DNA from 2 places in the Comamonas resistens genome. Region 2 is predicted to be linked to the other one. Evidence: riboswitches for the same ligand, from Rfam matches in the RefSeq annotation. Region 2 holds a riboswitch; the other holds the start of a gene.
What was found. Region 2 has a riboswitch for S-adenosylhomocysteine ahead of ahcY (adenosylhomocysteinase). Riboswitches for the same ligand answer to the same signal wherever they lie in the genome.
Positions count from the first base shown of each region.

Region 1: it holds a riboswitch for S-adenosylhomocysteine, as region 2 does, so the genes downstream of both, metH (methionine synthase) here and ahcY (adenosylhomocysteinase) in region 2, are expected to answer to the same signal.

Region 1 is NZ_CP125947.1:135,784-151,814, reverse strand. It holds gene QMY55_RS00645 (glycerophosphodiester phosphodiesterase family protein) at 1-96, shown strand, start outside; gene cls (cardiolipin synthase) at 318-1,760, shown strand; gene QMY55_RS00635 (C4-dicarboxylate transporter DctA) at 2,005-3,339, shown strand; gene QMY55_RS00630 (GntR family transcriptional regulator) at 3,348-4,055, shown strand; gene metH (methionine synthase) at 4,111-6,855, opposite strand; S-adenosyl-L-homocysteine riboswitch at 6,891-7,000, opposite strand; gene QMY55_RS00620 (mechanosensitive ion channel domain-containing protein) at 7,173-10,571, opposite strand; gene QMY55_RS00615 (DNA repair ATPase) at 10,817-16,031, opposite strand, start outside.
Region 2 is NZ_CP125947.1:641,573-657,603, forward strand. It holds gene QMY55_RS02920 (sensor histidine kinase) at 1-2,092, shown strand, start outside; gene QMY55_RS02925 (response regulator) at 2,101-2,808, shown strand; S-adenosyl-L-homocysteine riboswitch at 2,827-2,925, shown strand; gene ahcY (adenosylhomocysteinase) at 3,001-4,431, shown strand; gene QMY55_RS02935 (TlyA family RNA methyltransferase) at 4,742-5,938, shown strand; gene metF (methylenetetrahydrofolate reductase [NAD(P)H]) at 5,988-6,815, shown strand; gene QMY55_RS02945 (septal ring lytic transglycosylase RlpA family protein) at 6,899-7,699, shown strand; gene QMY55_RS02950 (23S rRNA (adenine(2030)-N(6))-methyltransferase RlmJ) at 7,842-8,711, opposite strand; gene rplM (50S ribosomal protein L13) at 9,033-9,461, shown strand; gene rpsI (30S ribosomal protein S9) at 9,472-9,864, shown strand; gene erpA (iron-sulfur cluster insertion protein ErpA) at 10,249-10,614, shown strand; gene mdtD (multidrug transporter subunit MdtD) at 10,728-12,152, shown strand; gene xdhA (xanthine dehydrogenase small subunit) at 12,482-14,101, shown strand; gene xdhB (xanthine dehydrogenase molybdopterin binding subunit) at 14,119-16,031, shown strand, end outside.

The DNA of each region.
Region 1 (16,031 bases), 510 kb from region 2:
TACTACCGCCTGGGCATTGATGGCGTATTCACCGATTTCACGGCTGCCGGCGTCAAGGCTCGCGAAGCCTATATCGCCGAGCTGAAAGCCAAGTGAGAGATCATATTTGGATAGCTGCTGACGCTTGCGCATAAAGCGCTAGAGCCGGTTTTCGCTCAAATTCACAAAGCCAGCAAACAGCTGGCTTTGTGCTTTTTCAGCCCAGCTCCAGGGCAAACGACCGGCACCTTCACCCGGTCCGTCAAGCCTACTGGCCCGGCAAACGGCAAAACCGCACCAGCTGGTTATGCTCAAAGCTTCATTGTTGAGCATTGATCATGACCTGGCTGTTGCTGACTCTTCATGTGATATTGATTGCGGGCTTTGGCCTGCGCATTCTGCTGCGCAGAGACATGCGGCCCGATGTGCGCCTGGCATGGCTTCTGGTGATCGTGCTGCTGCCTTATGTGAGCTGCCTGCTGTATTACTTCTTTGGCGAAGTGGCACTGGGCCGCGTGCCAGGACGCAAGCGACTCAATGTGCGCGAGTTCTGCCAGTCCCATGGCAGCAATGTCGCCGGCAATAGTGCCTGCACGCTGGAGACCTACACCGACATCCCCGCCCAGTGGCAGCCCGCATTTCGCTATGCCTCGTCGATCAACGGCTTTCTGCCCCTGCCCGGCCAGGTAGCCGAGTTGATGCAGGACGGCGATCATGCACGCGCGCAACTCGTTGCCGACATGGACGCCGCGCAGCGCGAGATCAATGTGCTGTACTACATCTGGCTGGAGGACGAAACCGGAACCCAGGTCGCCCAGGCACTGATCCGCGCTGCCCGGCGCGGCGTGACCTGCCGAGCCATGGTGGACGGCCTGGGCTCGCGTGCACTGGTCCGTTCACCGCTGTGGCGGCAGATGCAGCAAGGCGGCGTGCACCTGAGCGTGGCCCTGCCCATCAACCGCCCGCTCACCGTCATGCTGACCAGCCGGCTCGACCTGCGCAACCACCGCAAGATCACGCTGATCGATGAGCGCATCACCTATATAGGCAGCCAGAACTGCGCCGACGAAGCCTTTCGCGTCAAGCCGCGCTATGCCCCCTGGGTGGACATCATGCTGCGCATGCAAGGCCCGGTCGTAGCCCAGATGCAGCAGACTTTTGCCAGCGACTGGGCACAGTCGCCAACCCTCATCGCTCCTCCCTCCACAGAGACGGCCCGGCCATCCCCTCATGGGTTCAGCGCCGTGGCCATCGCGGAGGGCCCGACAGAGAGACCACGCGCCACGCCCCAGCTCGTTTCCTGCCTGCTGGCCAGCGCCCGCCATGAAGTGGTGATTTCCACCCCCTACTTTGTGCCGGACACCACCGTCTTGGACGCCTTGTGCGCGGCCGCGCTACGGGGTGTGTCCGTCACGCTGATCCTGCCTGCGCGCAATGACTCATGGATAGTCGGCGCCGTCAGCCGCAGCCACTACTGGCGCCTGCTCAGGGCCGGTGTGCATATCCACGAATTCCGTCCCGGCCTGCTGCATGCCAAGACCCTGTGCCTGGACGGCGCGGTCAGCCTGATCGGCTCCACCAACCTGGACCTGCGCAGCTTTGACCTGAACTTTGAAAACAATGTGCTGCTGCATGACGAGGCCACCACCGAGGCCATCCGTCAGCGCCAGCAAAGCTATCTGCGCGATTCCGATGTGGTGACGCTGGAGCAGGTGCGTGCCACTCGCTGGTGGAAGCGCATCTGGGACAACCTGCTGGGCGCCCTGAGCCCGCTGCTCTGAGCCTCATGCCCTGGCTTTGGGCATGAACCCCACTCACGCACCACACGCGTGCGCACGGACCGCCCCGGTCGCACCAGGGCGGAACGTTCCTTGATTTCCCGCACGAAAGTCAGGGCTGACCCTCTTAGGAATTACGGAAATCCTCAGGAATACCCTCTATTGGCACGACTTTCGCTTGCCTACATTCTTGTATGCAAGTTTCAAATTACTTGCATACAAGATTCACAACTTGCGAAAGACGACTATGCGCCGCTTTGCCAGATCACTTTTCGGACAGGTGGTGATCGCACTCATCCTGGGTGTGCTCGCCGGACTACTGGCCCCTGAATGGGCCGTGAAACTCAAACCCTTGGGCGATGGCTTCATCAAGCTGATCAAGATGATCATCCCCATCCTGGTGTTCTGTGTGGTCGTGCACGGCATTGCCGGCGCGGGCGACCTCAAGCGCGTAGGGCGCGTGGGAGTGAAGGCCCTGATCTACTTCGAAGTACTGACCACCATCGCTCTGGGCCTGGGCCTGGTACTGGCCTTTGTCTTCGAGCCCGGCGTCGGCATGAACGTGGACACCAGCAAGCTCGACCCCTCGGCCATGGCTGCCTACGCCAGCAATGCCGACAAGCTGACCAGCGGCGGCACGGTGGAGTTTCTGATGAAGCTCATCCCCAGCACCGTGGTGGAAGCCTTCGCCAAGGGCGATGTGCTGCAGGTGCTGCTGTTTGCCGTGCTGTTCGGCTGCGCACTGACCCTGCTGGGCGAGCGCGGCAAGCCCGTCTTCGACCTGGTGGACACGCTGTCCATGGTGCTGTTCAAGATCATGGGCATCATCATCAAGCTGGCCCCGCTGGGCGTGCTGGGCGCCATCGCCTTCACCGTCGGCCAGTACGGCATAGGCTCGCTCAAGCAGCTGGGCATGCTGGTGGCGCTGTTCTACGTCTCGGTGCTGATCTTCGTGTTCGTGGTGCTGGGTCTGGTGATGCGCCTGTCGGGCTTCAGCCTGATCAAGCTGCTGCGCTACCTGCGTGAGGAGCTGACCATCGTCTTCGCCACCACCTCGTCCGACAGCGTGCTGCCCCAGATCATGGCCAAGCTGCGCAACATGGGCGTGCGCGATTCCACAGTGGGCCTGGTGATTCCCACCGGCTATTCGTTCAACCTGGACGCCTTCTCGATCTACATCACGCTGGCTGCGGTCTTCATCGCCCAGGCCACCAACACCCCGATCAGCATGTCCGACCTGCTGACCATCCTGGCCATTGCGCTGGTGACCTCCAAGGGTGCACATGGCGTGCCGGGCTCGGCCATCGTGGTGCTGGCTGCCACCTTGCATGCGATTCCCGCCATTCCCGCCATCGGCCTGGTGCTGGTGCTGTCGGTGGACTGGTTCATGGGTATTGCCCGCGCCCTGGGCAATCTGATCGGCAACTGCGTGGCCACCGTGGCCATCGCAGCCTGGGAAGGTGACATCGACCGCGAACGTGCCCATGCCGTGCTTGACGGCAGGGTTCAACCGCAAAACGATGAAGAGGCCGATGCATCTGCTAAGGTTCCGCCTGCCCCAGCCTCCCACTCCAGCCACTGAATCAAGCAATGACTCCTGCCTCTCCACAGCACATCGCAGAACGCATCGTCGAAGCCATTCTGGCCCAGAAGCTGGCGCCTGGTGAAAGGCTGGGAGAGCAGGATCTGGCCAACAACTTCGACGTCAGCCGCACCGTGGTGCGCGAAGCGTTGATGCAATTGCAGGCCCGTGGTTTTGTCCAGGTCCAGGCCCGCAGGGGCTGGTATGTGGTTCAGCCCTCGGCCGCCGAAGCCAAGGATGCTTTCTCCGCCCGGCGCATTATCGAGACCGGCATATTGCAGGATGCGGGCAAGCCACTGCAGCGTGTCATCACCCAGTTGCGCCGCCATATCGCCCAGGAACAAAAAGCCATTGCGGGCGTGGACAGTGCCATGCGCGCCTTCCTGCTCGCGGATTTCCATGTCTGCCTGGCCGAACAGATGGGCCATAGACTGCTGGCCGACACGCTGCGCGACCTGACGGCACGCACCACTCTGGCGGCCACGCTTTACCAGTCCACGCACAGCGCCAGCCAGTCCTGCGCCGAACATGAGCGCATCGTGGCGGCCCTGGAGCGTGGCGACACCGAGGAGGCCAAGGCCTTGCTGCTGGAGCACATAGGCACGGTGGAGCGCTCGCTCGAAATTCGCGCGCCCGAAGCCGCCTCGGATCCTGGCGACCGCCTGCGCGCCACGCTGGCGCCCGTGCTCAAGCGAAGCCCGCTGCCGCAAAAATGAAAAAGCCAGGGCCTGCCCTGGCTTTTCTGCACTCCTGCGCGCCTGCTGGCCGGAATCAACCCAGATTCGGTGCCAGATAACGGCGCAGCTCTTCGATATCCATGCCGCGGCGCGCGGCCATGTCAGCCAGTTGATCTTCACCGATCTGGCCCACATTGAAGTAGCTTGCCTCGGGGTTGCCGATGTAGAAGCCGCTCACGCTGGATGCCGGGTTCATGGCCAGGCTGTCGGTCAGCGTCATGCCGATTTCCTCGGCATTCAGCGTCTTGAACAGATCGATCTTGGCCGTATGGTCAGGGCAGGCAGGATAGCCAGGCGCGGGGCGAATGCCCTGGTATTTTTCCTTGATGAGGTCCTCGTTGCTCAAGGCCTCGCCCTCCGCATAGCCCCACAGATCCTTGCGCACACGGGCATGCAGGCATTCGGCAAAAGCCTCGGCAAGGCGGTCGGCCAAGGCCTTGAACATGATGCCCGAATAGTCGTCCAGCGCGTTCTGGAACTCCTTGTCCTTCTTCTCGGCGCCAATGCCGGCCGTCACGGCAAACAGGCCCGCATAGTCCTTGATGCCACTTTCCTTGCTGGCCACAAAGTCGGACAGGCAGCGGCTGGGACGCAGCACACCATCAACGGCCTGTTTTTCGGTCTGCTGGCGCATGCCGTACCAGGTGGTCAGCACCTGGCTGCGCGACTCGTCGGTATAGAACTCGATATCGTCACCCACGCGGTTGGCGGGGAACAGGCCCATCACGCCATTGGCCTGCAGCCAGCGGCCTTCGATGATTTTCCTGAGCATGTCCTGGGCATCGGCCAGCACCTTGCGCGCCTCGGTGCCTACGATCTCGTCGTCCAGGATGGCTGGATAGGGGCCAGCCAGGTCCCAGGTCTGGAAGAACGGACCCCAGTCGATGTACTGGGCGATTTCGGCCAGATCGAAATTCTTGAACACACGGCGGCCCAACACGCGGGGAGTCACGGGCTCATGCTTGACCACGGCGGCATTGGCGCGCACCTGCTCCAGCGTCCACAGCGGTGTTTTCTTCTTGTTGGCGTGCTGGGTGCGCACCTTGTCGTAGTCGGTCTGCAGTTCGTCCAGATAGGCCTGCTTGCCATCGCCCAGCAGGCTCTGCGCCACGCTGACCGAGCGCGAGGCATCGGGGACATAGACCACGGGGCCGTCGTACTTGGGTGCGATCTTCACGGCCGTGTGCACGCGCGAGCAGGTCGCGCCGCCGATCAAGAGCGGAATCTTCTTGATGCGGAAGTAGTCATCCTTGTCCATCTCGCCGGCCACGTACTGCATCTCCTCGAGGCTGGGCGTGATCAGGCCCGACAGGCCGATGATGTCCGCGCCCTCGGCCTTGGCGCGGGCCAGGATCTCGTGGCAGGGCACCATCACGCCCATGTTGATGACTTCGAAGTTGTTGCACTGCAGGACCACGGTGACGATGTTCTTGCCGATGTCGTGCACATCGCCCTTGACGGTGGCGATGACGATCTTGCCCTTGCTGGTCACGTCCATGCCCGCCGCTTCCTGCTGGCGCTTTTCTTCCTCGATATAGGGCACCAGATGGGCGACGGCCTGCTTCATCACGCGAGCGGACTTCACCACCTGGGGCAGGAACATCTTGCCGGCGCCGAACAGGTCGCCGACGATGTTCATGCCGTCCATCAGCGGGCCCTCGATCACGTGCAGCGGACGGCCACCGCCCTGCACCACGATCTGCTGGTAGGCCTCTTCCGTGTCCTCGGTGATGAAGTCGGTAATGCCGTGCACCAGCGCGTGCGACAGGCGCTCGCTCACGGTCTTGGGGTTCTCGGCCGTGCCGCGCCATTCGAGTTTCTTGCTGTCGTCCTTGGCCGCGCCCTTGGCACTGTCGGCAATCTCCAGCAGGCGCTCGGCCGCATCGGGACGGCGGTTGAGCACCACATCCTCCACACGCTCACGCAGCTCGGGCTCCAGATCGTCATAGACGCCGATCATGCCGGCGTTGACGATGCCCATGTCCATGCCGGCCTTGATGGCGTGGTAGAGGAAAACCGTGTGAATCGCCTCGCGCACCGGGTCGTTGCCGCGGAAGGAAAACGACACATTGGACACGCCACCGCTGACCTTGGCGCCAGGCAGGTTCTGCTTGATCCAGCGCGTGGCCTCGATGAAGTCCACGCCGTAATTGTTGTGCTCTTCGATGCCGGTGGCCACGGCAAAGATGTTGGGGTCGAAGATGATGTCCTCGGGCGGGAAACCCACTTCGTCGACCAGGATGCGGTAGGCGCGTTCACAGATTTCGGTCTTGCGCGCAAAGGTGTCGGCCTGGCCTTTTTCGTCAAAAGCCATCACCACGGCGGCCGCGCCATAGCGCTTGACCAGCTTGGCGTGCTTCTTGAATTCCTCCACGCCCTCCTTCATGGAGATGGAATTGACGATGCCCTTGCCTTGCAGGCAGCGCAGGCCGGCCTCGATCACATCCCACTTGGAGCTGTCCACCATCACCGGCACCTTGGCAATATCGGGTTCGGAGGCGATGAGGTTCAGGAAGCGCACCATGGCGGCCTTGCTGTCCAGCATGGCCTCGTCCATGTTCACGTCGATGACCTGGGCACCGTTCTCCACCTGCTGGCGCGCCACGGCCAGTGCTTCTTCATACTGCTCGTTGAGGATCAGGCGCGCAAAGGCCTTGGAGCCGGTGACATTGGTGCGCTCGCCCACGTTGACGAACAGCGTACCCTCGCCGATGAAGACGGGCTCCAGGCCCGACAGGCGCATGGGAGGAACGGAAACGGAAGCAGCGGAAGCGGACATGAGGCTCACCTGTATACAAACCAGACAGAATCGAGAACAGGTGAGCGCCGTTATGGAGACAGAGGTCTGAGACCATCTGCGCACCCCCAAGCCTGACGGGCGGGTTGTGGTGGACAACCGGCTGGCTGCAGCGCTCCTTGGAGGCGGAACTTCGGATTTTAAGCGCTAGCGCCACGCTTTGCAGGCTGGCCGCCATAGCCGTACAGGCATGGTGCAAGGCGCTTGGCGCGTGCCGCAGCCAGGAAGCTATTGGCTCAGCATGAAAACAGCTGCTAGCGCCCGTCCACAAAGCACCACCAGCTATCAAATCCGAGAATCTATCTGCTATTCGTATCCGGGCTTGCCCCTGGTGCCCACGGCTGCCCCGGCAACTCCCGCACATGGACACCCATCTGCGGGAAGGCCACGGCAATGCCCTCGGCGGCCAACCGCTCCCGTATGCTGCGGTTCAGGTCGTTGCGCACCGGCAGCCGGTCGGCCACGGAGCCCACATAGGCGCGCAGCTCGAACTTCTGGCCCTGGCCCTCCAGAGCCATGAACCAGCAGTTGGGCTCGGGCTCGCGCAAGACCTGGGGGTGCTCGCCGGCAATGGCCAGCAGCAGCTCGCGCACCCGTGCGGAGTCGCTGCCGTGGGCCACGCCCACCTCGATGACCAGACGCGTCACATCGTCGCTCAGGGTCCAGTTCGTCACCTGGCCGGTGATGAAGGTCTTGTTGGGGATGACGATTTCCTTGTTGTCGAAATCCAGCACCGTGGTGGCACGCGTGCGGATGCGGGTGACGGTGCCGTCCAGCTGGTTGATGGTGATGACGTCGCCCACGCGGAAGGGCCGCTCCACCAGCAGGATCAGCCCCGAGACGAAGTTGGCAAAGATCTCCTGCAAGCCAAAACCCAGGCCCACGGTCAGCGCCGCGGCCATCCATTGCAACTGGCCCCAGCGCAGCCCCAGCAGCGAAAGCGCGGTGATGGCGCCCGCAATGACGACGACATAGCGCGCCAGCGTGGTGGCCGTGTAGCGCGCCGAGTTGCTGATGCGCAGCGACGCCGACAGCACCACTTCCATCAGGCCCGGCAGATTGCGCGTCAGGCTGACGGTCAGCAGCAGCAGCAGCACGGTGAGCAGCACGTCCATCAGGCTCACGGGAGCCGGATGGCCTATGCCGTCGGCCCCCGTGTTGGTGGTGTACCAGAGCACCACGCCATTGAAGCGCAGCAGCGCGGGCAGCACCGGGGACCAGACATAGATCTGGCTCAGCACGACCAGTATCCGCTGCAGCAGGCCCAGCAGCCGGTGCGTCTGCGCGCTCACCGTGACCAGGGCCATCTGGCTTTGCTCGTCCACAGGGGGCTTGGCCGCATCCGTCTGGCCGTCGGTCTGGGCGAGGGCGGCGGCCTGCGCAAGCGCCGCGGCGCGCAGCCGGTTCAGCGCCAGGCGACGCTCGCCCAGCAGCAGCCAGCGCCGCAGCAGGCCGATCAGCACCTCGACCCAAGCCAGGAAGACGAAACCGCTGAGCAGCGCCTGGATGACTTCGGTGGCGGTATAGACATAGCCCAGCGCGATGCCCACGGCCAGGCCCAGCAGCAGCAGCACCAGCACCGCACTCACGATCAGCCCCCAGTGCCAGCTCAGGCCTTTTCTGCGCAGGCTGTCGCGGAAGTAGCGCCCCGACACCCAAGCCAGGCCCAGCACCAGCGTCAGAATGCACAAGCGCCCCCAGGTGCTGATGGCCGGATCGTCATGGCTGAAGAAGGCCAGCCCACCCAGCAGCTCTGCAGGCACGATCAGCCAGGTGGCCTGGCGCAGCACACGGCTCTGCGTCTGCACGCGCTCCAGAGGCCAGCCGAAATGGGCCAGCGCCAGTCCACCCGGACGAAACAGCGCCTGCAGCAGCGTGGCCACGAAGATGAAGCTGCTCAGTTGCTCCAGCGTCAGGCCCAGCGGCTCCAGCGCCGCCGGCGTGCTGGTCGATTGCAGCAGCCCACCCAGCGCAGCCGTGGCAAAGCTCCAGGGCAGCGCGTACAGCAGACTCCAGCCCAGTGCGGCCAGACTCAGCCCGAAATGGTCGCGCGAGAAATCGCCCACGCACGACGCGATGGCATCGAGCTTGCGCAAGGCCTGGCGCCGCAGCCTCAGCAGCACCAGCACGCCTGCGCCAATGGCCAGATAGGCCCAGACGTTGGCCAGCAGGCTGGCGCCAAGCGCGCGGGCCGTGTTCCATGGCGAGGCGCTGAAAGCCTGCCCTGCCCCCTCGCCGCCGGCGTTTTGCAGCACGGTGCGCCATTCGCGTAGCCAGGAGCTGTCCATGGCCCGGTGGCTGGGGAACCACAGCAGCTCCTTGTCCATCACCTGCCGCAGTTCGCTGCCGCTGCGCTGCGTAGCCTGCAGCGCAGCCTCGGTCTGCTCCAGCACGGCGATGCGTCGCAGCAGCAGCGGCTGCAGCTGGTCGATCAGCGCCGCCTGTCGGCCCCACAGCGCCGTGCGCCGGGCCGCAGCTTCGGCGCTGGCCTCCGTGCCCACGCCGTCCATGGGGCCTGCCGCGCTGTTGAGGCTGAAGCGTCGCTCACTCGCGTTGAACAAGGCCAGGCGCAGCTCGGCCAGCTGACGCTGCGCTGCTTTGCGCCGCGCCTGAACGGTGTTGGCCGTGGGCAACGCCACCCGTTGCTGCCACAGCCATTGACCCACAGCCGCGCCGCCACCCAGGCGCAAGCGGGCCTGGGTGTCGCGCAGCGCGGCAGCCAGCTGGCCCTGGCGGTACTCGTCGCCGGCCAGTTCCATGCGCTCCTGCGCCAGGCGGTTGGTGTGCTCCAGGATCTGGGCCGCCAGGGCCGCGTTCTGCTGCGCCAGCTCGCGGATCGCGGGGGAGGCGCTGGTGACGGCATCTTCCGCCGCGCGCGCTTCGCGTGCCTGCTGCTCCAGCTGCTGGCGGCTGCGCTCGGCAATGCGCTGATTCAGCCAGGCCACGCGTGGCGTGCGCTCCAGCAATTCGCGGCGCTGGGCCTGCAACTGGGCGTCCAGCAGGCGCTGGCGGGTTTCTATGGTGGACTGTTCTTCCTGGCGCAAGGCCAGCTCCAGCATGGCGCGGCGGTGCTCGGCACTGCGCCGCAGCTGGCGCGCCTGGGTCAGCGCCGGCGGCTCGCCGGGTTCGGCGCTCACGGGTTCGGCGCTGTCCTGCACGCGCTGCTGCAGCGTGGACAGATCGGCCCGCCCCTGACCGGGCTGGGTCACCAGATTGGCCTGCTCGGCGGCGGACTTCTCAATCCCCGTCTTGAGCGCGGCGATGGCATCGCGCTCGTCGGCCAGCAGGCGCTCCAGCACTTCCTGGCTGGCGTTGGCGGGAATGCGCTCCTGCCAGCGCGCCAGAAGCCCGGCCAGCTCCGCATCGCCTAGCGGCGCGGGCAAGGTCTGTACCGGTGCCTGCGCCTTGGCGCGCAAGCGGTCCAGCGACTGGGCCAGGGCATCGGCTTCCTGGTTGGCGCTGTCGGTGGCGTCCCGCTGGGCCTGGAGAGCGCGCTGCTCCTCATCGGCAGCCGAGCTGCCGCCCGAGCCTGCACTCAGGCTGCCCAAGGGGCCGGGCAGCGTGGAGCCAGGGGCTGCCTGGGCCACGCCCGCCAGCACCACCCACAGCGCCAGCAACACAGACAGCAGCCAGAGCCGGTATGTGGTGCCGCGCGACAGAGCGGGAATGGCAGGAGTGGGCAGAGGGAATACACGCATCGGCGCAGTGTATCGGCATGCCCAATGCCAAATGTTTTTCGCTATGTATTCAAGAGCTTCTGGCGCTTTATAGCAAACAGTTTTTGATACTTTCATATACAAAATCAGCTTGCTGCAAGCGCAGACAGCTATGAAATATGCAGCGACTTGCGCAGATTCGGATCAGGCATGGCGTTTCGTCGATAGAAATGCCCGTTGTGCATCCGCAGTGGCGGCCCAGCTTGTTTGCGCAAGTCCCCTATGCATTACCTGGGTCCCCGCCCCTCCTGCATGCGGTCAAAGGCCCGGTCTATCTCGCCGGCATGCAGCGTGGACTGCGTGCTGGCTCGTTGCAGCTGTGCGCGCTGGCTGTCGATCTGCTCCTGCATGCGCGTGGCCACCTGCATGAGCACACGGTGCAGACCCAGTTGCTGGTTGCGGCTTTGCTCCAGATGCTCGACCACCGGCTGCAGCGAGTGCGCCATCACCTGACCCAGCAAGCTGGCCAGACCGCTTTGCGCAGAGTCTTGCGACCCGTTTCTGTCTTCACGGCTGCCGACCTCGGCCAGCGCCTGGCGTATGCCTTGCAGGGACTGGTCGGTGGCGCTCTGTGCCCGTTGCAATTGCGCCAGCAGCGCCTGCCAGCCCTCGCGCTGCGCCGCGTCCTGACCCTGGTCGGCATCGCGCCACAGTGCCAGCTGTTCGGCCTGCTGCTGGCGCGCATCGGCCATGCCATGCGCCATCTCGCGTGTGGCGGCCACCAGGTCGACCAGCTGCGTGGCCACACGCGTGCCGGCATCGGCATTGGCGCCGCCGGCGGCCTTGTGGCGCAGGAACTGGGTGCGGATTTCCTCCCAGCGCGCGCTCTCCGCGCCGCTGGCATGGCCGCGCAACTGCTTGAGCTTGAGCAGGTTCTCCTCGGCGCCCGTGGTCAGCATCTGCGCTTCGCCCTGGTAGTGGTCGTCGAGCATCTGCTGCATTTCCTGGTCGTTCATCACCGGCGTGATCTTCTCGGCCAGCTTGTTCATGTTGCGGTAGCTGCCCTGCAGCCTGAACGCGGGCTCGGTGCGGTAGTCGTCGTCCTGGGCGGCGCTCAGAATGTATTGCTGGTTGATGCGGAACACCACCTCGCGCACCTGCAGCATGCGCTGGAGCACGGCTTCGATTTCGCGCAGCTCGGCGGGCGCGTAGTCGTGGCTGAGTGCATTGGCAGAGACTTCCTTGCCCTGCGCCTTGTCCAGCAGCAGGTACAGGTCCTGCAGGCTGCGCGTGGCCATGGGTGCGAGCACGGCATTGCTGGTCATGCTGTTTTCGATGTAGCTGAGCTTGAAGACCTCCTCCATGCCGCCCAGCACGTCGCCGAGGTTGTAGATGTCGGCACGGTTGGCCAGCATGTCGGGAATCTTGAAGACCTCGCCCGACTCGGTGTACGGGTTGCCCGACATGACCACGCAAAAGCGCTTGCCGCGCATGTCGTAGGTCTTGGTCTGGCCCTGCCACACGCCTTCGATGCGGCGCGTGCCGTCGGACAGCGAAATGAACTTCTGCAAGAACTCGGGGTGCGTGTGCTGTATGTCGTCCACGTACAGCATCACGTTGTTGGCCATCTCCAGCGCCAGGTTGAGCTTTTCCAGCTCCTTGGCGGCCGTGGCATCGGGCGCCTGCGCCGGGTCCAGCGAGCGCACGGAATGGCCGAGTGCCGGGCCGTTGATCTTCATGAAGATCAGGCCCAGGCGGCTGGCCACATATTCCATCAAGGTGGTCTTGCCGTAGCCAGGGGGCGAGATCATCATCAGCAGGCCCATCTGGTCGGTGCGGCGGGCCTCGCCCTGTGCGCCCATCTGCTTGGCCAGGTTGTCGCCTATGACGGGCAGGTAGACTTCATTGATGAGCTTGTTGCGCACAAAGGAGGACAGGGGCCGCGCCTTGAATTCCTCCAGGCGTATGCGTGCCCGATAGTCCTGCAGCACCTGCTGGCGCAGCTGCTGGTAGCGCTCCCACTGCGGCACGAAGAGCCGGTAGTGGCGCGCCGCACGCGTACCCAGCTGGTCGAGCTGCAAATGCATCTGGCCGTCAATGATGCGGGCATGCTGGCCCAGCAGGCCTGGTATCTGCACCTGCAGGTCCACATTGCTCACGGTGCTGGGCAGGTTGCCGGCGCAGACCAGCCAGGTCGCGGCTTCGCTGCAGTAAGCCTGGAGTGAGGTCGTCTCGTCCCCGACCTGCGCACTGCATGCGGTCTGTACCCAGTGCAACGCGCTGCGCCAGCGTTCGGCCAGTGCCGCGCCTTCGCTGCCACGGCCTGCGGCCTTGGCGCTCCAGTAGGCCTGCAGCTCCTCCCAGTGCAGCCCGCCTTCCTGGCTGCCGGCCTTCATGGCCGCCTGCAGTGCAGCTATCAGCGTCTGGCTGGCGCCCGAGGCGTGGAAGCGCAAGGCCTTTTGCGCCAGCTCGGCCAGCAGGTATTCGGCAGCGGCGTTCACCAGGCTGGCGATCTCTGCGGACTGTTCGGAATCTGCGCCGTCCGCATCGACGCCCGTGCCATCACGAGTCGGGTCGCTGGCCAGCAAATCGTCCAGCAACTCCTCATCCCGGGCAAAGGCCAGCAGTTGCACAGCCATATCGGCCTGCAGCTGGCTTTTCTGCGCGTCGCTGGCAAACAGCTGCTGCATGGCCTGGGCCTGCTGCGCTCTTTCGGGCCACAGCGCAATGGCCGCTGCCAGCCGGGGCTGCTGTATGCGGTCTCTGCGGCTCCAGAACAGGGCCGCCAGACTGCGCGCATGGGGCGCATGGCGCAGCGCTCCGGCCGCATCGGCCAACGGAGTCAGGGCCTGCAGGATCAGGGCCGCATCATGGTCGTGAATGCCGCGCTCGTAGCCTTCACGGTAGCGCGGCGCGGCGAATTCGCGTATCGCCTGGGTCAGCGCCTCGGTATCGGGCAGTAGCTGCCGCAGACGGTTCTGGTTCCAGCCCTCGCGGCCCGCGCGCATGGCTCGCACCACTTGCAGCGCCAGATATTCGCCGCGGTAGAGGCTGGGCGACTCGGCCGGCGTGGCCGCATCCCAGTATCCCTGCAGGCCCGCCAGTTCGGCGTTGTTCACGGGCTCGAAATACTCGGTGCCCACGATATGCAGGAACAACTCCTTGCCACGGGGCAGCAAGGTCAGCTCCAGTTCCTGGTTGCCCACGGAGAAGCGGTGGCGCCCCAGCCGGATCAGGTTGCCGTCGCCTTCGTACAGGTCGGTGCGGTCCTGCAGCGCACGGAAGGCCTGGTCGCGCAGCGTCTTGATGCGGCTGTCGATATCGTCGGCCTTGACGGGATCGTGCAGCTCCTCGCGCAGGCGCTGCGCCAGCTCCTTGAGCTTGGCGATCAGCGGATCGCCCGCGAAGAAGGCATGCAGGGCATCGGAGCTGGCCAGCTTTTCCGTGCGCTTGGGCAAGCTTTGCACGATGCGCAGCGCAGCGTCCAGCACGCCCTGGGCGCGGCGCTGGCGCTCATCCTGCTGCGCCTGCCGGTGGGCCTCGAAGGTCTCCAGCACTTCCTCGCGCTTGGCCACGATGTCGCCCAGGAACTGTTCGTGCTCGCCGAACTGGCCTTCGATCTCCTCCAGCTGCACCAGCAGGCGCGCCAGCTGCTCGTCGCAGCGCTCGGGCGTCTGCGCCAGATTCAATGCGCTGACTATGCTTTGCGAGAACAGGGCCAGCTGGGCCGCGAACTGGGCCACGTTTTCAGCACTGCCCAGCGTGCTTTTGCGCTGCTGGGCGCGTGCACGCACCTGGTTCAGGCGCGCGTAAATGGTCGAAATGCGGTCCACCACCTGCGTGCGCTGCGTGGCATCGGCGATCTGCAGGCTGCCCATGAGCTCGGAGAGCATGTCCAGCGCGCCGGCCATGTCCGCCATCTTCTGCATGGGCTCGCCGATCTGCGCCACCGTGGTGGCCGCCTGCGCCGCCTGGTCCAGCTCCTGCAATTGCTGCACATAGGGCTGCAGGGCCGCGTCGGTGGCAATGAAGGCCGCCGTCTGCTGCGAGACCTCGGCCTGTTGTTCGCCAGCGGCTGCGACCATGGCGTCGATGGCGCCCTGGTCCACATAGCGCAGCTCGCGCGTGGACATCAGTTGGCCGCGCAGCTGGCCCAGCTGACTCAGCGCCTGCACATGCTCGTCCACCGTTTCCCAGTCCGAGCTGCGCAACTGCTTGAGCAGGGCCTGGTGGCGGCCCGAGACCTCGGCCATGGCACGCGCCGAGGCCTGGCGGATGCTCTCGACCTTTTCGTATTCGTCGATCACCGCATCGCCCGTGGCGACGATGCCCAGCAGCGCTTCGTTGAGTGTCTTGAGCGTGGGCGTGCCCAGCCAGTGGTAGCGCTCGAACAGGCGGCGCGTGCTGTCTATCAACCGCTCGTAGCGGGGTAGCGAAACCTCGGTCGCCGCAATTTCCTTGCGCACGCTGAAGAAGTCGGAGATGCCGCTGACCAGCTCGGCATTGCCGATGCGGCCCAGAAAGCTGTCACGCTGCGGCTGGCGCGCCGCATAGTCTTCCGAGGCAAACGGCGTATGCCAGACCTGCATGGGGTGCACGCGCGAGGCCTCGTTGCTCTCGGCCGCGAAGATGACGATGCGCCCGTCCTCCAGCCGCGCATAGCCATGGCCTACCAGCGGCGGCTGCAGCGCACGCTCGATGAGGTTGTACTTGAACAGCGCCATGCGCCCGCTTTCGGGCTCGTAGAAGATGTAGAGCACATCCTCGCCATTGGGCGAGCGGATGCTGCGCCGGTAGCGCATGCCCTGCATGTTCTGCTCGAACGAGCGGTGCTCGCCGCTTTGCAGGTAGTAGCCGCCGGGAAAGATGATGCCGTGGTCATCGGGCAGCTGTATGCAGGCCGAACCGATGGAGTCCATGCGCAGCACCTGCTGCGACAAGGTGTTGTAGACCAGATAGCGCCACTGCTCCTCGCGGTAGGGCAGGATCTTGAGCAGGATCAGGCTGCCCACGGCCGCGTATTCGAACACCGCATCGTCCAGCGACTGGTTCTTTTCCTGCACGGGCTCACGGTAGATGCCCAGGCCATCGTTGGTGTTGTTCTCCACCTTGATGGTCAGATCGCCACCCAGCGTCTCGACAAACACCTTGTCCAGAATATTGAGATGCGGATAGCGCCCCTGCACCAGCTGCTCGCGACCCGCGCGCTGCCACTCGAAGTCATGGGGTGCGGGCAGCTCGATATCGCGCTCGCCACGGTTGTCGATATAGCGGATCTGCTGACCATCGGACGATACCGACCAGCGGAAAACGCGCACATCGGTCAGGCGCTCGCCGATCTGGAAGCTGGCCAGCAGCTTGCCGTCGCGCACGGCCAGCTGCATCAGCTTGGTGTTCTTGTAGTAGGCGTAGAGCTCCTGGAAGTCCTGCACAAAGCTCTGTATGCCGAGAAAGCTCTCCTTGAGATCCACCGGCGTGACCTCGTAGCCCTGCTCGCCTTCG
Region 2 (16,031 bases):
CAAGGTCTATCCGCTGGAGCAGGCCGAGCGCGCCTCGCACAATTTCTTTCGCCTGGGCAATCTGCTGGCGCTGCGCGAGCTGGCGCTGCGGCGCACGGCCGACCGTGTCGACGAGGACATGCGCGACTACCGGCGCGAGCGCTCCATCGGCGATGTCTGGCCGGCACGCGAACGGCTGCTGGTGGGTGTGGGAGGCCATGCCGGCGACGATGCGCTGGTGCGCCAGGTGGCGCGCCTGGCGCGGCGGCTGGAAGCCGACTGGATGGTGGTCTATGTGGATGCGCCCGAGCGCCAGCACCGGCCACGCCGGGCGCAGGAGGGCGTGCTCAAGACCCTGGCTCTGGCTGCGCGCCTGGGCGCCGACACGGCCACGATTCCCGGCGCCAACGTGGCGCAGGCCCTGGTGGCGTTTGCGCGTGAGCGCAATGCCAGCCATCTGGTGCTGGCGCGCATGCAGCGCCGCGTATCGCGCTGGCTGCCCTGGGCGGCGGCCAGCCTGCCTGAGCAGATTGCGCGGCTGGACCCGGGGCTGGACGTGCTGGTGCTATCTCCGCCATTGCCCAAGAATGAGAGCGCCGCGCGCAAGCCCGGTATCGATCGCAAGCCGATTGCATGGGTGGGCTACGTGGGTGCGACCCTGGCCTGTTTTGCCGCTACGGCGGTGGCCGAACTGCTGCTGCAGGTGTTCGAGCCGGCCAACGTCGTCATGCTGTTCCTGCTGGTGGTCGTGCTCTCCGCCTTGCGCTGGGGGCGCGGTCCGGGTGCCTGGGCCGCCTTGCTGGCCGTGCTGTGCTTTGACTATTACTTCGTCCCGCCGCGAGATTCGTTCTCGGTCAACGACACGCAATACCTGTTCACCTTCAGCCTGATGCTGGGTGTGGCCCTGGTCTGCGGCCAGCTCATGGCGCGGCTGCGCCACGAGGCGCGCGTGGCGGCCGAGCGCGAGCGCCGGGCCGGGGCGTTGGCGCGGCTGGCGCGCGATTTGTCGGGTGCGCTTACCCAGGAGCAGGTGGCGCAGATTGCACTGTCCACGGTTTCTGGCGTATTCGATGCGCAGACCGGGCTGCAACTGCCCGATGCCCAGGAGAGCCTGCACGCGGTGGCCGGCAGCGAGGGGAGCATGGACACCAGCATTGCACGCTGGAGCATGGAGCACGGCCAGCCGGCCGGACAGGGCACGGACACGCTGGCCGCATCTCCGGCCCTGTATGTGCCGCTGATGGCGCCGGTACGCGTGCGCGGCGTGCTGGTCCTGCATCTGCGCAAGCCGCAACAGCTGGATGTGCCCGAGGAGCGGCGCCTGCTGGACGCCTGTGCCAGCCAGATCGCGCTGGCGCTGGAGCGCGTGCACTTTGTCGAGGTGGCGCAGCAGACCCAGGTGGCCATGGAGGGCGAGCGGCTGCGCAATACCTTGCTGTCGGCCGTGTCGCACGATTTGCGCACGCCGCTGACCAGCATTCTGGGGGCGGCGCAGACGGCTCTGCCCCATGCGGGCCAGGGTGTGGCGCACGAGATGCTGGAGCAGATCCACAACCAGGCCCAGGCCTTGCAGCAACTGGTGGACAATCTGCTGGCCATGGCGCGCCTGCAGCAGGGAGGCGTGCACCTCAAGCGCGAATGGCTGCCCGTGGCAGAGCTGGTGGGCAGTGCCCTGCAGCAGTTGCGCGGCCGGCTGCAGGGGCATCTGGTGCAGACCCGGCTTGGCGTCGATCTGCCGCTGCTGCAGGTCGATCCCGTGTTGATGGAGCGTGTGCTGGTCAATCTGCTGGACAATGCCGCCAAGTACACGCCCGCAGGCACGACCATCACCATCAGCGCCCAGGTCGAAGGTACGGACTGTCTGCTGGTGCTGCAGGACAACGGGCCGGGCCTGCCCGGGCACCTGGCGGCCGAACAGTTGTTCGAGCCGTTCATGCGCGGGGTGACGGAATCTGCGGTCTCGGGCATGGGTCTGGGGCTGACGCTGGCCCAGCGCATTGTCGAGGCCCATGGCGGCAGCCTGCAGGCTGAGTCCTCCGCCGCAGGCACGGTGTTCAGCATTCGTTTGCCCGTGCCGAAGCAGCCACAACTCGATGACGATCTCGGTGAATAATTTCCTCCATGCCCGCTACCAGCCCCCGCATTCTGTTGATTGAAGACGACCCCAGCATTCGCCGCTTTGTGCGCCTGGCGCTGGAGGACGAGGGCTGGCAGGTGTCCGAGTCCGAAACCGCCAGGCGCGGCCTGATCGATGCGGCCAGCCGCCAGCCCGATGCCGTGGTGCTGGATCTGGGCCTGCCCGATGCCGATGGCAAAACCGTGATTGCCGAGCTGCGTAGCTGGAGCCAAATGCCCATCCTGGTACTGTCGGCGCGCGAGCGTGAGGAGGAAAAAGTCGCCGCACTCGACGCCGGGGCCGACGACTACCTGACCAAGCCTTTTGGCGTGCCCGAGCTGCTGGCGCGTTTGCGCGTCATGCTGCGCCGCCGGCGGCAGGCGACCGCTGCCGACAAACCCTGTACCCAGGCACATTTTGGCGAGGTGGTGGTGGATCTGGCCACGCACGAGGTCACACGCGCCGGCCAGGCCGTGCACCTGACGCCTATCGAGTTCCGTCTGCTGGCCGCACTGATTGCTGGACAGGGCCGGGTGCTCACGCACCGCCAGCTGCTGCTGCAGGTCTGGGGTCCCGAATATCTGGACCGCCCCCACTATCTGCGCGTGCACATGGCCAATCTGCGCCAGAAGATCGAGGTCGATGCCGCCCAGCCCCTGCATCTGATGACCGAGCTGCAAGTCGGTTATCGACTGGCGGGGCTGGAAGCCTGATTCCCTTATAATTGCCGACCATCCGAGGAGCGTTGCAGCGTTCCCCAGTCCCGATCACCACGGGGCGGCAGCGGGGCGTGAGGCTCGGATTTCATCCCGCAACGACGCTCACCCACGCTTTCTGTGCGGTGAGATGGCATTTCCTCCTTCTGCCGCAGAACGTGGTTTTTCATTCAATTTTTGGAGAAAACCATGAACGCTGCTGTGCGCTTCAACCCCGCTGACTCGGCCATCGCCGATATTTCCCTGGCCGCCTGGGGCCGCAAGGAAATCAAGATTGCCGAAACCGAGATGCCCGGCCTGATGGCCGTGCGCGAAGAATTCGCTGCGAAGCAGCCCCTGAAGGGCGCGCGCATCACCGGCTCGCTGCACATGACCATCCAGACGGCCGTGCTGATCGAGACGCTGACGGCTCTGGGTGCCGACGTGCGCTGGGCTTCGTGCAATATCTTCTCGACCCAGGACCATGCCGCTGCCGCCATCGCCGAAACCGGCGTGCCGGTCTACGCCATCAAGGGCGAGTCGCTGGAAGACTACTGGAACTACACGCACAACATCTTCGAATTCGGCGCCAAGGGTACCGAGAACGAAGGCCCCAACATGATCCTGGATGACGGCGGCGACGCCACCATGCTCATGCACCTGGGCAAGCGCGCCGAGCAGGATCTGTCCGTGCTGGCCAACCCCACTTCGGAAGAAGAGCGCATCGTCTTTGCCGCCATCAAGGCCAAGCTGGCCGTGGACCCCACCTGGTACAGCCGCAAGTCGGCCCAGATCATGGGCGTGACCGAAGAGACTACGACCGGCGTGCACCGCCTGAACGAAATGTCGGCCAAGGGCACACTGCTGTTCCGCGCCATCAACGTGAACGACTCGGTGACCAAGTCCAAGTTCGACAACCTCTACGGCTGCCGCGAATCGCTGGTGGACGGCATCAAGCGCGCCACCGACGTGATGATCGCCGGCAAGGTGGCCTGCGTGGCCGGCTACGGCGACGTGGGCAAGGGCTCCGCCCAGGCTCTGCGCGCGCTGTCGGCCCAGGTCTGGGTGACCGAGATCGACCCCATCAACGCCCTGCAGGCCGCCATGGAAGGCTACAAGGTCGTGACCATGGAATACGCTGCCGACAAGGCCGACATCTTCGTGACCACCACCGGCAACAAGGACATCATCCGCCACGAGCACATGGTGGCCATGAAGGATCAGGCCATCGTCTGCAACATCGGTCACTTCGACAACGAAATCGATGTGGCTTCGATCGAGAAGTACAAGTGGGAAGAAGTGAAGCCCCAGGTGGACCAGATCGAGTTCCCCGACGGCAAGAAGATCACACTGCTGGCCAAGGGCCGTCTGGTGAACCTGGGCTGCGCCACCGGCCACCCCAGCTTTGTGATGTCCAACTCCTTTGCCAACCAGACCCTGGCGCAGATCGAGCTGTTCACCCGCCCCGACGCCTACGAAGTGGGCAAGGTCTATGTGCTGCCCAAGATCCTCGACGAAAAGGTCGCCCGCCTGCATCTGAAGAAGGTCGGCGCCATGCTGACCGAGCTGACCGATACACAGGCCGCCTACATCGGCGTGAAGAAGGAAGGCCCTTACAAGCCGGAGACATACCGCTACTGATCGTAGCGGTCACCCCCTGAGGCGCTTTGCGCCTTCGCCCCTCTCTCTACGCGCTTCGCGCTAGGGGAGGGGGACGACAGCTTCGCCGCGAGGCGGCTCTTGCTCGCTGTCCTGAGCTTGGAGCGCGCCTGTATCGAAGCTGTGTTGATTTATTTGATAGCTTCTTGCGCTTGTCAGTCATTGATTTCAGATGGATATCTATCTGAATGGCAAGCAAGGCAATCGCAAGCAGCTATCTAAAAAGATTTCTTTTGCCCGCTGCACTTGGGTGCAGTGCCTGGCGCCGGTTTATTTCAAAGGAAGCGACGCTATGCGCGCAGATGTTTTTTTGGTGGAAGCAGGCCATGCTTCGACACGCTCGCAGGCCCAGCGCCTGATTGCCTCAGGCGTGGAATGGCGCCTGACGCCTCTGGCTCCCTGGAAGAAGGTCGCCAAGAACGGCGACGATATTCCTGCCGGTGCCGAGCTGCAGCTGCTGGACGCTGCAGAGGCCAAATACATCTCGCGCGGCGGCCTCAAGCTTGAAGGGGCGCTGGCCGCCACGGGTATTGCCGTCAAGGGGCTGCGCTGCCTGGATGTGGGTCAGAGCACCGGCGGTTTCACCGACTGCCTGCTGCAGGCCGGTGCGGCCCAGGTCATCGGCATCGACGTGGGCCATGCTCAGTTGCACGAGCGCCTGAAGAATGACGAGCGCGTGGTCTGCGTCGAAGGCTTCAATGCCCGTGCGCTGACGCCCGAGCTGCTGGAGAAAGCCTGCGACGAGGCACTCAGCGAAGTCATCGAGGAAGAAGAGGACAACGACACCCAGCCCGTCGCCCCCTATGCCTGGATGCGCAATGGCGGTCAGGTCGATGAAGACTATGACGACAGCGACGATGCCAAGGAGCAAGACGTCGAGAACTTCAAGGCTGAGCGCGCCGCCAAGGCCAAAGCCAAGGCCGAAGGCTCTGTTCCCGTGGAGCTGCGCCGCCGGGCAGGCACCGAAAACATCGACATCACACCGGCTTTCGATGTGGTGACCGGCGACCTGTCCTTTATCTCGCTGACGCTGGTGCTGCCTGCCGTGGTGCAGACTCTCAAGCCCCATGGTCAGCTGCTGATGCTGGTCAAGCCCCAGTTCGAGCTGCAACCCGGCCAGATCGGCAAGGGCGGCATCGTGCGCGACAAGGCCTTGTATGCCGAAGTGGAGCAGCGCATTCGCGGCTGCCTTGAAGACCTGGGCCTGACGGTCAAGCAGTGGCTGGATTCGCCCATTGAGGGCGGCGACGGCAATCACGAATTCTTTGTCTGGGCTCAGCAGGGCGCAGAAGTCAAAGCCGCGGCGCCTGTGGATGCGGCAGATGCCGCGCCTGCCAAGCCCGCCGGCAAGACTGCGCCCAAACGCCCATCGCGTGCCGATATCAAGGCTCAACGCGCCAAGCAGGAGCTGTACGAAGACCCCGAGGTCGCCAGCTTCGGTCAGCCCGGACCTGCCCGGGCCAAGCAAAAAAAGCGCAACGAGCGCTGAGGCCTGCAAGCCTTAGCCAGATCTACAGAATCCAGAGACAAGAGCAGCCATGAGTTTTCCCATCAGCTTTGAGTTTTTCCCCACCAAGACGCCCGAAGGCGCTGCCAAGCATGTGGCTACGCGTCAGGCCCTGTATGCGCGCAAGCCTCAGTTCTGCTCCGTGACCTACGGTGCAGGCGGCTCCACGCAGTCCGGCACTTTTGCCATGGTGCGCGACATTCAGAACGAGGGTGTGGCTGCGGCTTCCCACTTCTCCTGCATCGGTGCAACCCACGAAAAAGTGCGAGCCGAACTCAGCGAGCTCAAGGCCATGGGCGTCAAGCGCATCGTGGCCCTGCGCGGTGATTTGCCCAGCGGTTATGGCCTGGGTGGCGAGTTCCATTACGCCAGCGATCTGGTGGCATTCGTGCGACAGGAGTTTGGCGACTGGTTCCATATCGAAGTGGCGGCTTACCCGGAAACCCACCCCCAGGCAAAATCCCCACGCAGCGATCTTGAAGCATTTGTTGCTAAAGTGCGCGCTGGTGCAGATTCCGCCATCACGCAATACTTCTACAATGCCGACGCATACATGCGCTTTGTGGATGAGGTGAAGGCCCTGGGGATTGAGACTCCCGTCGTTCCCGGAATCATGCCTATCACCAGTTCCACACAGCTGATGCGTTTCTCGGATGCCTGCGGTGCCGAGATCCCGCGCTGGATTCGTCTGCGTCTGCAGGCGTTCGGAGATGACACAGCATCCATTCGTGCGTTCGGTCTGGATGTCGTGACCCATCTATGTGATCAGTTGCGCAGCCAGGGGGCTCCAGGGCTGCACTTCTATACGATGAACCAGAGCGTCGCCACTCTGGAGATCTGCGACCGACTCGGGCTTTGAGCATCTGCGTGCTGGCCCCTGTGGGCCAGTCTTGGGCGGCACTCACTTGACGAGATCAAGGAGGCTATCCGCCCATGTTTCGCATGAACCGCTGCTGGCGCCTGTGCCAATGGCTGGCCCTCGGCGCTTTTACCGTCGCAATGGCTGGCTGTGCACCCACGACTGAACGGGAGGGGGCCGACCCCGCACCGCTGAGCTCCGCCGCCAAGACTTCCGGCAGCCCTGCCAAATCTGCAAAACGCGTGGCCACGACCGAGTTGGGGGTGGATGGCTATGACCTGTCCTCGCGCCTGATGGGGCCCCCTGATCTGATGGAGCTCGGGGCCATGCCGCCTCAGGTCGACAACTACATCAACAGCCGCTACAAGGACAGAGGTCTGGGTGTGAGGGCGACGCGCCCGCCCGTGGAGGCGAGTGTCGACGCGGACGATCCCGACAAATACGAACTCAAGGCCCCGGCGCGCGACAGTGATCAGCAGGGCCAGGCATCCTGGTATGGTGAGCAGTTCCATGGGCGGCGTACGGCCAGCGGAGAGCGCTTTGACCTGAATGAAATGACGGCGGCCCACCGCAGTCTGCCGTTCGGCACCAGGGTCTGTGTGCGCAGTGCGGTCACCGGCAAGTCGGTGGTAGTGCGCATCAATGACCGCGGGCCATTTGCGCCAGGACGCGTCATCGATCTCAGCAAGGCGGCTGCAAAAGAGCTGGGCATGATGGGCCTGGGCATCAAGCCCGTGGAGATCTGGCGTCTGAACAAGAACGAGGACAGCTGCCCCGACGTGCTGGTGACCGAAGCCCGCCAGGGCAAGAGGGTGTCTCGCACCAAGATCGAGAAGGTCGAGAAGCGCAAGGTCAGCACCAAGGTGCACCCTAAGCGTCGTTGATGCTCGAAATGAAAAATGGCTCCCTACGCTCTCCACTGCGTGTGATTCGCTGCCCCTCCAAGAGGGGCGTTTTTGATCTTGGGGCGGCCCGGCAATGAAAAAAGGCGCTTGCAGCGCCTTTTTTATTGATGTTTGCGGATGTTTATTTGCCGCCCGACTCCAGAGTGAAGGAGGCATTCTCATCCTGGCCCAGCAGCTTGACGAGCTGCGGCATGGCGGGCTTGAGCTGATCCTTGAGATTGAACGGCGGGTTGATCAGGAACATGCCGCTGGCGGGCAGGCCGCCGCGCTCGGAAGTCTTGTTGCTCTTGACCGTCAAGGTGGCATGCAGCCAGCTCTTGCCGGCCTTGTTGGCCATGGTCTTGAGACGCTTGGGCAGGTCATGGGCTTCGGGGCGGGGAATGATGGGGTACCAGATGGCATAGGTGCCGGTGGGAAAGCGCTTGAGGCTGTCCGTCATCATGTCCAGCACGCGGCCGTAGTCGCTCTTGAGTTCATAGCTGGGATCGCAGAGCAGCAGGGCACGACGCGAAGGCGGGGGCAGGAATTTCTTGACGCCCTCGAAGCCGTCTTCGAGCAGCACGGCCACCTGGCGTGGCACTTCCAGCTGGGCCATGTTGCCGGTCAGCGAGCGCATGTCCGTGGGGTGCAGCTCGAAGGCCTTGAGGCGATCATGACCGCGCAGCAGCGCCTGGGTGATGAAGGGCGAGCCAGGGTAGTTGCGCACGGCATTGCCCTGGTTGAAGTGGCGCACCATCTGCATGTATTGCTGCAGCACCGGTGCCAGCTCGGCTTCCTTGGCTTCGGCCAGGCGCAGCACGCCGTCTGCCGCTTCGCCGCTCTTGCTGGCGTAGTCGCCGTCGAGGCGGTACAGGCCCGCACCGCCGTGGGTGTCGAGCACCGTCAGTGCCGCCTCTTTCTGGATGAGGTATTGCACGGTGGCAATCAGCACGGTGTGCTTGAGCACGTCGGCATGATTGCCTGCATGGAAGGCGTGGCGGTAACTGAACATAGAGACGGATGGTAACCAGCAGGGCAAGAGGGGAACAGCACTTTTTACCCTGTGGTCTTTAAAGGCTGTTGGCGCCTGTGTGCAGAGTGGAGAACGGCCCTGACGGGCTGATTCACAACAGGCTGCTGAACAAAAACGCGCAGATTCCGGCGTTTTCGTATAATGGCGGGCTTCGCAGCGATTTTATGGTTCCCGCGGCGAAGGCTTGGACTTCGGTTTGAGTAACCCCGCCTAAGAGGCTTCCTTTAAAGATCCGTCTTTTCAAGAAGAAGCACCGACCGCGGAAAAGGGACCGCCAAACCTTCTTGAAAGAGAAAACTCATGTCTACATTCAGCGCAAAGCCCGCTGAGGTGCAACACGAGTGGTTTGTGATTGACGCCACCGATAAGGTGCTCGGACGTGTCGCCAGCGAAGTGGCACTCCGTCTGCGCGGCAAGCACAAGGCCATTTACACACCTCACGTTGACACCGGTGACTACATCGTCATCATCAACGCCTCCAAGCTCAAGGTCACTGGTACCAAGAACCTGGACAAGGTGTACTACCGTCACTCCGGTTTCCCCGGTGGCATCACTGCTACCAACTTCCGCGACCTGCAGGCTAAGTTCCCTGGCCGCGCTCTGGAAAAGGCCGTCAAGGGCATGCTGCCCAAGGGTCCCCTGGGCTACGCCATGATCAAGAAGCTGAAGGTGTACGGCGGTGCCGAGCACCCCCATACCGCACAGCAGCCTAAGGCTCTGGAAATTTAAGGAGACCTAGATGATTGGTGATTGGAATAACGGCACCGGCCGTCGCAAGTCCAGCGTCGCTCGTGTGTTCCTGAAGAAGGGCTCCGGCAAGATCACTGTGAATGGCAAGGACATTCAGCAGTATTTCGGCCGCGAAACCTCCATCATGATCGCGAAGCAACCTCTGGTGCTGACCAACAACGTGGAAACATTCGACGTGCAAGTGAACGTGCACGGCGGCGGCGAATCCGGCCAAGCCGGTGCAGTTCGTCACGGTGTGACCCGTGCCCTGATCGACTATGACGCAGCGCTGAAGCCCGTCCTGAGCCAAGCCGGCTTCGTGACTCGCGACGCCCGTGAAGTCGAGCGTAAGAAGGTTGGTCTGCGTGGTGCCCGTCGCGCCAAGCAGTTCTCGAAGCGTTAATTCGTTTCCCAGCCCGAAAGACTCTTCGGAGTCTTTGCGCGAAAACCGCCCCGAACGCAAGTTCCGGGCGGTTTTTTCATGGCCGGGCCGCCCGAAGATGAAAACTCCGGGGCAGCGGCTCACACGCGGTGAGCAAGCGTGGGGTGCCTTTTTTCATCGCCGGGCCGCCCCAAGATGAAAAATACCCCTCTTGGAGGGGCAGCGGCTACACGCAGTGAGCAAGCGTAGGGTGCCTTGTTCATGCCCGCTGCTTTCGCGGCATGCACCTGTATTGCCGGCCTTGGGCAATGCCCCCACTTGCTCTGGCGACAAAGAAATATGGTCTGAATTCCCGAGCCCCTTGCTGTACCATTTCGGGCAATCAAGAACCTACGGAGTACTGCCATGAGCGCCGTTGCTGAAACCACGACCACTGAAATGCCTTCCCCCATCGTCTTCACCGACAGCGCTGCTGCCAAGGTGGCCGACCTGATTGCCGAAGAGGGCAATCCTGATCTGAAGCTGCGCGTGTTCGTGCAAGGTGGTGGCTGTTCGGGTTTCCAGTACGGTTTCACCTTCGATGAGATCACCAACGACGACGACACCACCATGACCAAGAACGGTGTCTCGCTGCTGATCGACTCCATGAGCTATCAGTATCTGGTTGGCGCGGAGATTGACTACAAGGAAGACCTGCAAGGCGCGCAATTCGTGATCAAGAACCCCAACGCCACAACCACCTGCGGCTGCGGCTCCAGCTTCTCGGTCTGAACCCCATGCCTGCTTGCACGCCAGCCGCCAAGGTCTGGTGTGTGCACTCCATTTAAGCCGCTGCCTGCCAGCGGCTTTTTTGTTTTTACGGCTGGACCTTCTTGGAGTTGCCCATGGGTGAAATACCCGTCATGCACGGCAGTGCACCCCATAAAGAGAGATTGTTGTGGCTGGTGGCCATCGGTTTTTTCATGCAGTCGCTGGACGCGACCATTCTCAACACGGCCTTGCCCGCCATGGCGCGGGAACTGGGCGAGAGCCCGATGAAGATGCAGTCCGTCATCGTGGCCTATGCGCTGACCACCGCCATGCTGATTCCTGCCACGGGCTGGGTGGCCGACCGTTTCGGCACGCGGCGTGTCTATGGCTGGGCGATCGGCCTGTTTGTGCTGGGCTCGGTGCTGTGTGCGCTCTCGCCCAGCCTGCCGTTTCTGATCGCGGCCCGCGTGGTCCAGGGTGTGGGCGGAGCCATGATGCTGCCCGTGGGGCGGCTGGCCGTGCTGCGCACCTATCCACGCGGCGAGTTCATACGTGCCATGAGCTTTATTGCCATTCCGGGGCAGGTGGGGCCGCTGCTGGGCCCAACCTTGGGCGGCTGGATGGTGGAGTATGCGAGCTGGCACTGGATCTTCTGGATCAACGTGCCTGTGGGGCTGATCGGCCTGTGGGCCACCTGGCGCTGGTTTCCGCGCAATGCACCGATAGTGGTGCGCAGCTTTGACGGCGCGGGCTATGCCATGCTGGCGTTTGGCATGGTGGCCATCTCGGTGGCGCTCGATGGCCTCTCGGGCATGGGGCTGGGCATGGCCTTGGTGGTGGTGCTCATGGTGTTTGGCCTGGCCAGTCTGGCCAGCTACTGGATGCATGCGCTGAGGGTGGATGAGCCGCTGTTTGCGCCGGAGCTGTTCAAGGTGCGCTCGCTGCGCGTGGGGCTGCTGGGCAATCTGTTTGCCCGTTTCGGCAGCGGCGCGGCGCCGTTTCTGATTCCGCTGCTGCTGCAGATAGGGCTGCAGATGTCGCCCATGAATGCGGGCATGATGATGCTGGCCACCGTCACCGGCAGCATGCTGGTCAAACGCATCGCGGTGCGCACCGTACAGCGCTTTGGCTACAAGCGGGTGCTGCAGGTCAACTCGGTGATGTTGGCGCTGATGCTGGCTTCCTTCGGTCTGGTGACGCCGGGCATGCCGATCTGGCTGCTGCTGGTGCAGATGTTCGTCTTTGGTGGCTTCAACTCCATGCAGTTCTCGGCCATGAACTCGGTCACGCTCAAGGACATGGAGGGCGAATTTGCCAGCAGCGGCAACAGCCTGCTGTCCATGGTGCAGATGCTGGCCATGAGCATGGGCGTGGCGTTGGCGGGTGCCTTGCTCACGGGCTTCAGCGAGATGTGGCCAGGCCAGGCCGATGAGCGCATGCTGGCCATTCGCGCGACCTTTGTGACCGTGGCCCTGATGACGCTGGCGGCGACCCTGGTGTTCAGTCAGCTCGACAGCGACGAACCCGTGCGTCCGGCCCCCGATGGTGGTGACAATTGAATTTGATAGCTGCAAGCGCTTAATTCATAGGGATTTCAGAGAAAATACACGCGCAAATGCACTAATGAATGGCGTGAGCAGCTATCAATATTGAGAATCAACCTTTTGCCGGAAGCGAAACGTTGATTCGGTATTTACCCGGGGTGTGGGGTGTTTTCTCCGGGTTCTCCCTTGATTTTGGTCGTGGATATATGCAGCGCTACATAGCCGCTATGAGCGCCGCCATATGAGAAGCTGCAACGGCAGGCTTAGTCTTGCCATATTGACAAATGCTGTGCGTGGAATACATCTTGCATGCAGGCATACCTTCTCATTTCAGTCCCACGATCATGAGCAATAGCCATAACACACAACCCATACGCTTCTTCCATCGCGGAGAAGTGGTCGAGGTGCAAGGCCCGCATCCCACTCGCTCCGTGCTGCAATGGCTGCGCGAGGACGCACACTGCACCGGCACCAAGGAAGGATGCAACGAAGGCGATTGCGGCGCCTGCACCGTGGTCATCGCCGAGCTGGCCGAGCCCGGCGCACAGGACGCCGTGAACGGCCTGCGTCTGCAGACCGTCAACGCCTGCATCCAGTTCCTGCCCAGCCTGCAGGGCAAGGCCTTGTTCACCGTCGAAGACCTCAAGGGCCAGTGCCCGGGCAAGGCCGGTCAATCCGGCGGCGCCTGCGCTCATGCGCACGGCCACAGCCAGGCAAATGGCAATGCATTGCACCCCGTGCAGCAAGCGCTGGTGGACTGTCATGGTTCGCAGTGCGGCTTCTGCACGCCGGGCTTTGTGATGTCGCTGTGGTCGGCCTACGAGCACCACCAGCAGCAGGGCACCGTGCCTACACGCCAGCAACTGGCCGATGAGCTGTCGGGCAATCTGTGCCGTTGCACGGGCTACCGCCCGATTCTGGATGCCGGCCAGCGCATGTTCGACCTGCCTTCCGTGCGCCTGGACGCCGCGCCCGTGGTGGCCGCGCTGCAAGGCCTGCAGGAGCAGCAAAAGGGCGTGGACTCGTTCGACTACGCGGCCACGCAAAACGCTCGCACCGACCATTTCCACGCGCCGCGCACGCTGGATGCGCTGGCTGCCATCTGCGAAGCCAAGCCCAAGGCGCGCATTGTTGCGGGTTCCACCGACGTGGGCCTGTGGGTCAACAAGATGTTCCGCGACCTGGGCGACATGATTTACGTGGGCGATGTGGCCGAGATGAAGCGCGTCGAGGAACGACCCGATGCCGAAGGCGGCGAGTTGTACATCGGCGCTGCGGCTTCGCTGGAAGCGGCCTGGGGCGCGCTGGTGCAGCGCTTCCCCAGCCTGACCGACGTCTGGCTGCGCTTTGCCTCCATGCCCATCCGCCATGCGGGCACCATGGGCGGCAACGTGGCCAACGGCTCGCCGATCGGCGACTCGCCCCCGGTGCTGATGTCGCTGGATGCGCAGATCGAACTGCGCAAGGGCGCGCGCGTGCGCCGCATGCTGCTGCAGGACTTCTATCTGGACTATATGAAGAACCAGCTGGAGCCCGGCGAGTTTGTCCAGGGCCTGGCGGTTCCGCTGCATGTGATGAGCCGCCAGGTGCGGGCCTACAAGATCAGCAAGCGTTTCGATTGCGACATCTCGGCGCTGTGCGCGGGCTTTTCCATTGAACTCGACGGCGAGATCGTGAAGACCGTGCGCCTGGCCTTTGGCGGTATGGCCGCCACGGTCAAGCGTGGTGCCAAGGCGGAAGCTGCCTTGCTCGGCAAGGCCTGGAACGAGGACAGCGTGAACGCCGCCAAGGCCGCGCTGGCCGAGGATTTCAAGCCCATGTCCGATATGCGCGCCAGCGCCGACTACCGCCTGCAGGTGGCGCAGAACCTGATCCAGCGTCTGTGGCTGGAAACCCGTGCCCAGCAGCCGGTCTCGATTGCCGAGACCAGCGTCTGGAGCGTCATGCCGCATGTCGTGGTCTGAGACTGTAGGAGCCTGAAATGAACAACCTCCGCGAACCCATTGCTCCCGCCGTCGCAACCCAGTCGGCCGAAGCCTTTGCCCACTACCTGGAAAACACGGCGTCCCGCATCGATGTGAAGACCGAGGCCCATGCCTTGCAGGTCGGCGCCCGTGTGGGCATCAGCCGTCCCCATGAGTCGGCGCACCTGCACGTGGCCGGCGAGGCCGCCTATATCGACGATCTGCCCGAGCTCGACGGCACGCTGCACTGCGCGCTGGGCCTGTCGCCCATTGCCCACGGTCGCCTGACGGCCCTGGCGCTGGAATCCGTGCGCGCCATGCCCGATGTGGTGGACGTGATCACGGGAGCCGACATTCCCGGCGTCAACGACTGCGGCTCCATCATCCACGACGATCCCATCCTGTGCGATGGCGAGATCCGCTACGTGGGCCAGCCCCTGTTCGCCGTGATTGCACGCAACCGCGACGCCGCGCGCCGCGCGGCCGCCCTGGCCAAGAGCGTGGCCACGATCACCGAGGCCGCGCCCGTGCTGACGCCGCAGAAGGCGCATGAGCTGGGCCAGTATGTGCTGCCCCCCATGCACCTGGAGCGAAGCACCAACGAGGGCGGCGCACGTGCGGCCATCGACAAGGCTCCGCACCGTCTCAAGAGCACCTTCGACCTCGGTGGTCAGGAGCAGTTCTATCTGGAAGGCCAGATCAGCTACGCCATTCCCAAGGAAGATGGTGCGGTGCATGTGCACTGTTCCACCCAGCACCCCAGCGAAATGCAGCATCTGGTGGCCCATGCCCTGGGTGTGCATTCGCATATGGTGCATGTGGAATGCCGCCGCATGGGCGGTGGCTTTGGTGGCAAGGAGTCGCAGTCGGCCCTGTTTGCCTGCGTGGCTTCCGTGGCGGCCACGCGCCTGCGCCGTCCCGTGAAGCTGCGTCTGGACCGCGACGACGACTTCATGATTACGGGCCGTCGCCACTGCTTCTGGTTCGAATACGAAGTGGGTTACGACGATGACGGCCGCATCCTGGGTGCGGAGATTTCCATGGTTTCGCGCGCCGGCCACTCGGCCGACCTGTCGGCACCGGTGATGACGCGTGCGCTGTGCCACTTCGACAATGCCTACTGGCTGCCCGACGTGTCCATGCATGGCTACTGCGGCAAGACCAATACGCAGAGCAATACGGCTTTCCGTGGCTTCGGCGGTCCGCAGGGCGCGATTGCCATCGAAAACATCATTGAAACGATTGCCCGCAATCTGGGCCGCGATGCGCTCGACGTGCGCCGCGTGAACTTCTACGGCACCGACAGCAACAACGTCACGCCTTACCAGCAGACGGTGGTGGACAACGTGATCCACGATCTGGTCGGCCAGCTGGAAGCCAGCAGCGACTACCGCGCCCGCCGTGAAGCCGTGAACGCCTTCAATGCGCAAAGCACGGTGCTCAAGCGCGGGCTGGCACTCACGCCCATCAAGTTCGGCATCAGCTTCAACGTCAAGCATTTCAATCAGGCCGGCGCCCTGGTGCATATCTACACCGACGGCTCCATGCTGGTGAACCATGGCGGTACCGAGATGGGCCAGGGGCTGAACACCAAGGTGGCCCAGGTGGTGGCGCACGAGCTGGGCGTGAGCTTCAGCCGTGTGCGAGCCACGGCCACCGATACAACCAAGGTGGCCAACACCTCGGCGACGGCTGCTTCCACGGGTGCCGACCTCAACGGCAAGGCGGCGCAGGATGCGGCGCGCCAGATCCGCGAGCGTCTGGCGGTGTGTGCGGCCAACCGCTACGGCGGCAAGGCGGAAGATGTGCGCTTTGCCAACGACCAGGTTCAGGTCAACGGCCAGACCATTCCCTTCGAGAAGCTGGTGGGCGAGGCTTACCTCGACCGCGTGCAGCTGTGGTCCGATGGCTTCTATGCCACACCCGGCCT